3 regions of the Saccharopolyspora sp. NPDC002578 genome follow, and region 3 is predicted to be linked to each of the others. Evidence: riboswitches for the same ligand, from Rfam matches in the RefSeq annotation. Region 3 holds a riboswitch; each other region holds the start of a gene.
The links. Region 3 has a riboswitch for glycine ahead of gcvH (glycine cleavage system protein GcvH). Riboswitches for the same ligand answer to the same signal wherever they lie in the genome.
Positions count from the first base shown of each region.

Region 1: it holds a riboswitch for glycine, as region 3 does, so the genes downstream of both, gcvT (glycine cleavage system aminomethyltransferase GcvT) here and gcvH (glycine cleavage system protein GcvH) in region 3, are expected to answer to the same signal.
Region 2: it holds a riboswitch for glycine, as region 3 does, so the genes downstream of both, gcvP (aminomethyl-transferring glycine dehydrogenase) here and gcvH (glycine cleavage system protein GcvH) in region 3, are expected to answer to the same signal.

Region 1 covers NZ_JBSFWJ010000087.1:17,626-19,883, forward strand. Annotated here, with positions in the region: gene ACWD38_RS27085 (TetR/AcrR family transcriptional regulator) at 195-842, shown strand; glycine riboswitch at 929-1,056, shown strand; glycine riboswitch at 1,057-1,153, shown strand; gene gcvT (glycine cleavage system aminomethyltransferase GcvT) at 1,272-2,258, shown strand, end outside.
Region 2 covers NZ_JBSFWJ010000001.1:312,650-314,907, reverse strand. Annotated here, with positions in the region: gene ACWD38_RS01420 (bifunctional nuclease family protein) at 1-73, shown strand, start outside; gene ACWD38_RS01415 (MerR family transcriptional regulator) at 405-971, shown strand; glycine riboswitch at 1,097-1,199, shown strand; gene gcvP (aminomethyl-transferring glycine dehydrogenase) at 1,368-2,258, shown strand, end outside.
Region 3 covers NZ_JBSFWJ010000003.1:977-3,234, reverse strand. Annotated here, with positions in the region: gene ACWD38_RS02585 (L-serine ammonia-lyase) at 1-837, opposite strand, end outside; gene gcvH (glycine cleavage system protein GcvH) at 861-1,235, opposite strand; glycine riboswitch at 1,281-1,375, opposite strand; glycine riboswitch at 1,376-1,468, opposite strand; gene ACWD38_RS02575 (glycoside hydrolase family 30 protein) at 1,678-2,258, shown strand, end outside.

The sequences.
Region 1 (2,258 bases), on a different contig from region 3:
GGGGGCCCGCACCGCGCCCGCCGATGGACACCTGGCGACTAACGTCGTTAGTTTTGGACTCTAGGACCACCCCGCGGACCGCGGCAAGACCACCGCCCCGGACACTGTGCGGAGTCGCCGCAGGGCAACCGGCCGAACACGGTGCGGCATCGGAACGCCACGGCGCAGGGCCGGATGGCAGGCAGGAGCGCGGCATGGGCAGACCGAAGAGTCCCCAGCTCACACCGGAACGCATCCGCGAGCACGCGTTGGTGATCATCGACACGTCCGGGCTCGAAGCGCTGTCCATGCGCAAGCTCGCCGAAGCGCTCGGAGTCCGCGCCGCCTCGCTGTACAACCACGTCGCGACCAAGGAAGCCCTGCTGCACGACGTCGCCAACGACGTGATGGCCACCGTGGACACCACCGGCTTCGCCGCCGGCTGGACCACCGGCCTGCTGCGCTGGGCCCGCTCCTACCGGGCGGCGCTGGCCGCCCACCCGAACCTGGTGCCGTTCATGGCCTCCGGCCCGGCCCGCCGCGAAACCTCGCTGAGCCGCGCCGACGCGGTGCACGGCGGCCTGACCAGCGCGGGCTGGCCACCCCGGTACGCCACGATGATCGGCGCCTCCACCAAGTACCTCGTCGTCGGCGCCGCGATGGGATCGTTCGCAGGCGGGTTCGTCGACGACGCCGAGATCTACGACGACCGGTTCCCGCACCTGCGCAACGCGCACCTGCTGCGCGAGCACGCGGCGGAGATCGACGACGCCAGCTTCGAGGTCGCGCTGCAAGCCCTGGTCGACGGCCTGCGAGTGCAGTACGAGCAGGTCACGGCCCATGCGGACGACTTCGGAGGGTAACGGGATCACGCTCACGTTCGGTTGACTGCGATGTGTGATCTCCGTAGCGTTTCTGAACACAACAGAAGACGAGACGAACACGCCGACGACGTCGAGCGGGAGAGTCTGCGCCCCGCCAGGAGCCCCTGGTCCGTGCAGGATGCGATTCCTGGGTGCAGCGCCGAAGGAGCAATCCTCCCCAACAAACTCTCAGGCCCCGCACCGCACGACACCAGGCGATCACGGAGAAAAGCAGGGACACGCGTCCCTCGCCCAAGGTGCAAGCCGCCGACGCGCGGTGAAACTCTCAGGCCAATGACTCCGGGGAGACCGGCCAGCGCACGCCCGCGCCCGTCGCCGTCGAGGGACCCCGGATATGGTTTCTGCTGGAAGTGGCCGCAACCGGTCCCCTCGGACGTGATCGGTGCCCACGAGGAGGAGTTCCGCACCATGACGTCGTCTTCCCCCTCCCTGAGAGAGACACCGCTAGGGGAGATCCATGCGTCCTCGGGCGCACATTTCACCGAATTCGCCGGGTGGCGGATGCCGGTGCGCTACACCGGCGACACCGCCGAACACCAGGCCGTGCGCACCGCCGCCGGCCTGTTCGACCTCTCGCACATGGGCGAGATCAAGATCAGCGGCCCGCAGGCCGCCGAGGCGCTGGACTACGCGCTCGTCGCGAAGGCCTCGACGATCACCGAGGGTCGCGCCCGCTACACCATGCTGTGCAACGCCGACGGCGGAGTGCTCGACGACCTGATCGTCTACCGGCTCGGCGAGTCGGAGTACCTGGTGGTCGCCAACGCCGCGAACGCGGCCGTGGTCTCCGCCGAGCTCGCCGACCGCGTCGCCGGGTTCGACGCGACGCACGAGGACGTCTCCGACGACTACGCGCTGATCGCCGTGCAGGGCCCGAAGTCCGTGGAGATCCTGGCGCCGCTGACCGGCACCGACCTCTCCGGCGTCAAGTACTACGCCGGGTACCCGAGCGTGGTAGCGGGCGCCGACGTGCTGCTGGCGCGCACCGGCTACACCGGCGAGGACGGCTTCGAACTGTTCACCTCGCCCGCCGACGCCCCCGCCGTGTGGCGGGCGCTGACCGACTCCGGCGCCGCGCACGGCCTCATCCCCGCCGGGCTGTCCTGCCGGGACACGCTGCGGCTCGAAGCGGGCATGCCGCTGTACGGCAACGAGCTCTCAGCGTCCCTGACCCCGTTCCACGCGAACCTGGGCCGGGTCGTGAAGCTCGACAAGCCCGGCGACTTCGTCGGCAAGGAAGCGCTGGCGAAGGTCGCGGAAGCGCCGACGGAGCGCACGCTGGTCGGCCTGCGCACCGATGCCCGCCGCGCTCCGCGGCACGGCTACCGGGTGCTCGACACCGACGGCGCCGAGATCGGCGAGGTCACCAGCGGTGCACCGTCACCGACGCTGGGC
Region 2 (2,258 bases), on a different contig from region 3:
GGACGAGGTCGAGAAGTTCCGGGAATTCCTGGACTCGGTCTCTCCGGAGGACTTCCGCGGCGCCGATACGTGATCAGGTGAGCGGACGTGCGGTCCGCTCACCCCCGGTGCCGTACCCGGCTCCCGGTGCGAGTTCGCACCGGGAGCCTTTTCGCGTTCGGCGAGCGGCGCGAGCCGGAGCGGGGACGTCACACCCGGGGTGGGCGGGCGGCTCCGCGCGTCGCGTTGACCCGCTCACGGGCCGGGCTTACCGTCGGAGTGCGCGAATCGCCCCGATGTGATTTTCCAGGTCGGGGAAGGTCGAAGCCCCGGTTCCATGATCGTTCCCCCGTTCGGCGGATGATCATGCGTCGAGCCGGGTTCTGGTGGTTCGCCGGCCTCGGGCCGGGCGAGGGGAGGCAGGCGTGGTGGAGCGAGCACCTGGCGAGGATTCCGCCGCGGAGCAGTCGGCGCCGTTCCCCGACACCGCGCTCCCGGACGAGCTCGTCGGCTACCGCGGACCCGCGGCGTGCCAGATCGCCGGCATCACCTACCGGCAGCTGGACTACTGGGCGCGCACCAAGCTGGTCGGCCCGTCGATCCGCGGCGCGGCGGGATCCGGGTCGCAGCGGCTGTACTCGTTCAAGGACGTCCTGGTGCTCAAGGTCGTCAAGCGACTGCTGGACACCGGGGTCTCGCTGCACAACATCCGGGTCGCCGTGGAGCACCTGCGCCATCGAGGCGTGCAGGACCTGGCCAAGATCACGTTGTTCAGCGACGGCACGACGGTCTACGAGTGCACCTCCGCCGAGGAGGTCGTGGACCTGCTGCAGGGCGGTCAGGGCGTGTTCGGGATCGCGGTCAGCGGCGCGATGCGCGAGATCACCGGGACGATCCACGAGTTCCCCGCCGAGCGGGCCGACGGCGGCGAGCACGAGGAGCCGGTCAACGACGAGTTGTCCCGCCGTCGCCGGGACCGCCGCACGGGCTGAGCGCCTCGCCCCGTGACGGGGGCGTCACCGCCGGTCAGCGCCGTGCCCGGCGCACCGGAGTGATCGAGCGGGATGAAGATCGCACTTTCGGTCGTCACTGGATCGGGTAGGCTGCTGAGCATCGCTGACCCCGCGCGGGAGAGTTCGCCGGTGACCTGGTCACCGGCGGCGCCGAAGGAGCAAACCCTCCCCGACAACCTCTCAGGCCTGCTGGACCGCACGGGCGAGATACCTCTGGAAAGAGGGACCACCGGTAGGTGGTTCCCCGCCGACGGTGCAAGCCCGGTCGCCGTACCGGGTGAAGCTCTCAGGCGTTCGTATCGCGGACGGTGACAGAGGGGGAGAGCAGCATTCGTGCTGCCGCCCTGTGTCCGTCGCGATGAATGAGGTGTGGCGATGACGACCGAAGACCGTATCCCGCTGGCCGCCCTGGAACACGGCACTCCGTTCGCCGACCGCCATGTCGGGCCGTTGCCCGCCGAGCTGGCGCGCATGCTGGACGTGATCGGTGTCGGCTCGCTGGAGGAGCTGGGCCAGGCCGCGGTGCCCGAAGGCATCCGCGAACGGGACCTGCAGCTGGCCCTGCCGGAGCCGGCTACCGAGGCCGAGGCGCTCAAGCAGCTCCGGGACCTGGCGCGGCTCAACAGCCCGCACACCGAGATGATCGGGCTGGGCTACTACCCGACGATCACGCCGCCGGTGATCCTGCGCAACGTGCTGGAGAGCCCCGCCTGGTACACGGCGTACACGCCGTACCAGCCGGAGATCTCGCAGGGCAGGCTCGAGGCGCTGCTGAACTTCCAGACGATGGTCGCCGACCTGACCGGTGTTCCGGTGGCGAACTCGTCGATGCTGGACGAGGCCACCGCCGCCGCCGAGGGCATGACGCTGGTGCGCCGCGCGGGCCGGGCCAAATCGCCGCGCTTCGTGGTGGACGCGGACGTGATGCCGCAGACCCTGGAGGTGCTGCGGACCCGCGCCGAACCGCTGGGCATCGAGGTGATCGTCACCGACCTCGCCGCGGGTCCCGAGGCGCTGCCGGAGGACGACTTCTTCGGCGTGCTGCTGGCCTACCCCGGTGCCTCCGGCGCGCTCCGCGACCACGAGGCGATCATCGAGCGGGTCCACGAGCGCGGCGGGATGGCCGTGGTCAGCGCCGACCTGCTGGCGCTGACGCTGCTGCGCGCTCCCGGTGAGATCGGTGCCGACGTGGTGGTCGGCACGACGCAGCGCTTCGGCGTGCCGATGGGCTTCGGCGGCCCGCACGCCGGGTACATGGCGGTGCGC
Region 3 (2,258 bases):
GGTGACGACCCGGCCGCCCGCCGCGTTCTCCTCGTTGACCGCGAGGGCGAACAAGGTGAGCCACTCCATCGGATCGTCCTGCTCGGTGAGGCTCGCCCGCAGCGCCGCCGCGCGCCGGTTCACCTTCAGCCCGCCGGGCAGCACTCCATCGTTGCTGCACCCGTTGTCGACGCATTCGCGCATCACGCCCCAGATGTGCAGCAGCTGCGCGCGGATGTCCGCCGCGGAACGCCACGACAGCTCGTTGTCGAACATGACGTCGCTGATCCGCGATCCCGAATCGGCCGCCCTCGCGAGCAGTTCCTGCCCGGTGCGGAACGGGTGCCGGACCGCGGTCTCGTCCGGTTTGATCCGGTCGGTCCCGGTGGCGCCGTCGTCGACCACGAACCCGCCGCCGACGGAGTAGAACACCGCGGCGCGCAGTTCACCCGAGGTACCGAACGCGGTGAACCGCATGCCGTTGGGATGCAGCGGCAGCGATTTCCGCCGGTGCATCACGAGGTCGCGATCGACGGAGAAGGCGATGTCGTGCTCGCCCGCCAGCGACAGCCGGCCACCGGTGCGGACGGCGTCCACCCGGTGTTCGACCGCGGCCGGATCCACCGTCTCCGGATCGTGCCCTTCGAGCCCGAGCAGCACCGCTTTCGGACTCCCATGACCATGCCCGGTCGCTCCGAGCGACCCGAACAGCTCGGCTTTCACCCTGGTGACCTCGCCGAGCAGACCCTCGGTGCGCAGGCGTGCCGTGAACATCCCGGCGGCCCGCATCGGGCCGACGGTGTGCGAACTGGACGGCCCGATGCCCACTGAGAAGAGGTCGAAGACGCTGATCGTCACAGATCCGTCCCCCTCAGCCCGGCTTACTCACCACCGGTCAACTGGGCGTATTCCTGCGCCGTGAGCACAGCACCGGTCTGCTCGGCACGCACGTCGAGCAGCCAGCCCTCGCCGAACGGGTCCCCGTTGACCACCGCGGGGTCGTCCGCCGCCGCCTCGTTGATCGCCACGACCTCGCCGGTCACGGGCGCGTACAGGTCGCTGACCGACTTCGTCGATTCCAGCTCGCCGCAGGTCTGGCCCGATTCGATCCGCTCGCCCACCTCGGGGAGCTGCACGTACACGATGTCGCCGAGCGCTTCGGCCGCGAAGGGCGTGATGCCGATGCGGACCAGGTCACCGCGGTCCTCGATCCACTCGTGTTCCTCGGTGTAGCGCAGCTGCTCGGGCAGGGACATGGAGGCTCCTCACCATCGTGGGCACAGGTGTGCCCGGGTTCGTGGGCCTCCCCCTCTGTTGCGGAACCTGAGAGCTTCACCGCGTCGTGCGCGGTTTGCACCGTGGGTGCGGCGCCGGAGCGCGCGCTTTCCAGAGTCGCCTCGCCCGAGCGGTCATGGGTGCCTGAGAGTTTGCAGGGAGTGTTTGCTCCTTCGGCGCCCCGTCGGCGCGGGGTCTCTCCCGCCCGGGATCTGCGGCATATGCGGTTGTGGACGTGCCCAGCAACGATAAACGGGCACCCGTCGGTGTCAATGCCCCCTCGCTCCGGATCACACGGATCGAGAGAGGAAGGGAACCTTCCTGTCACCGGTGACAGGAAGGTTCCCTTCCTCGCCTCGCGGAGCGCGGGGTTGCGACCGAATGGAGCTACCCGGGCAGGATTGGTCAGACCACCCTGGGCAGATGGATCACAAGACACGAGGCGGGGTCGCGGCGCCTCGCGCCGGGCGGGCCGCCGCGCTGGTGCTCTCCGCGATCACGCTCAGCACCGGTCTGGTGCTCGCTCCACCTGCGCACGCGGCCCCGGCGGTGGGGGTCTGGTTGACCACGAAGGACGGCCAGAGCAAGCTCGCGCGCCAGCCCGACGCGGAGTTCGGGGCGGGCGGCGGGAACGAGACGATCACGGTCGACCCCGGGACGACGTACCAGGCCGTCGACGGGTTCGGGGCGGCGCTGACCGACTCGTCGGCTTGGCTGGTGAACAACTCCCCGCGGCGCGACGAGATCATGTCCCGGCTGTTCGACGCGGACACCGGAATCGGCCTGACCGCGTTGCGGCAGGTCGTCGGCGCCTCGGACTTCGCGCGCTCGACCTACAGCTACGACGACGTGCCCGCCGGGGAGAGCGACTACGAGCTGGCGGAGTTCTCGATCGCTCACGACGAGGCCGACATCCTGCCGCTGCTACGACGGGCCGGGGAACTGGCTCCGGAGCTGAACGTGGTGGCGACGCCGTGGAGCGCGCCCGCGTGGATGAAGTCCAA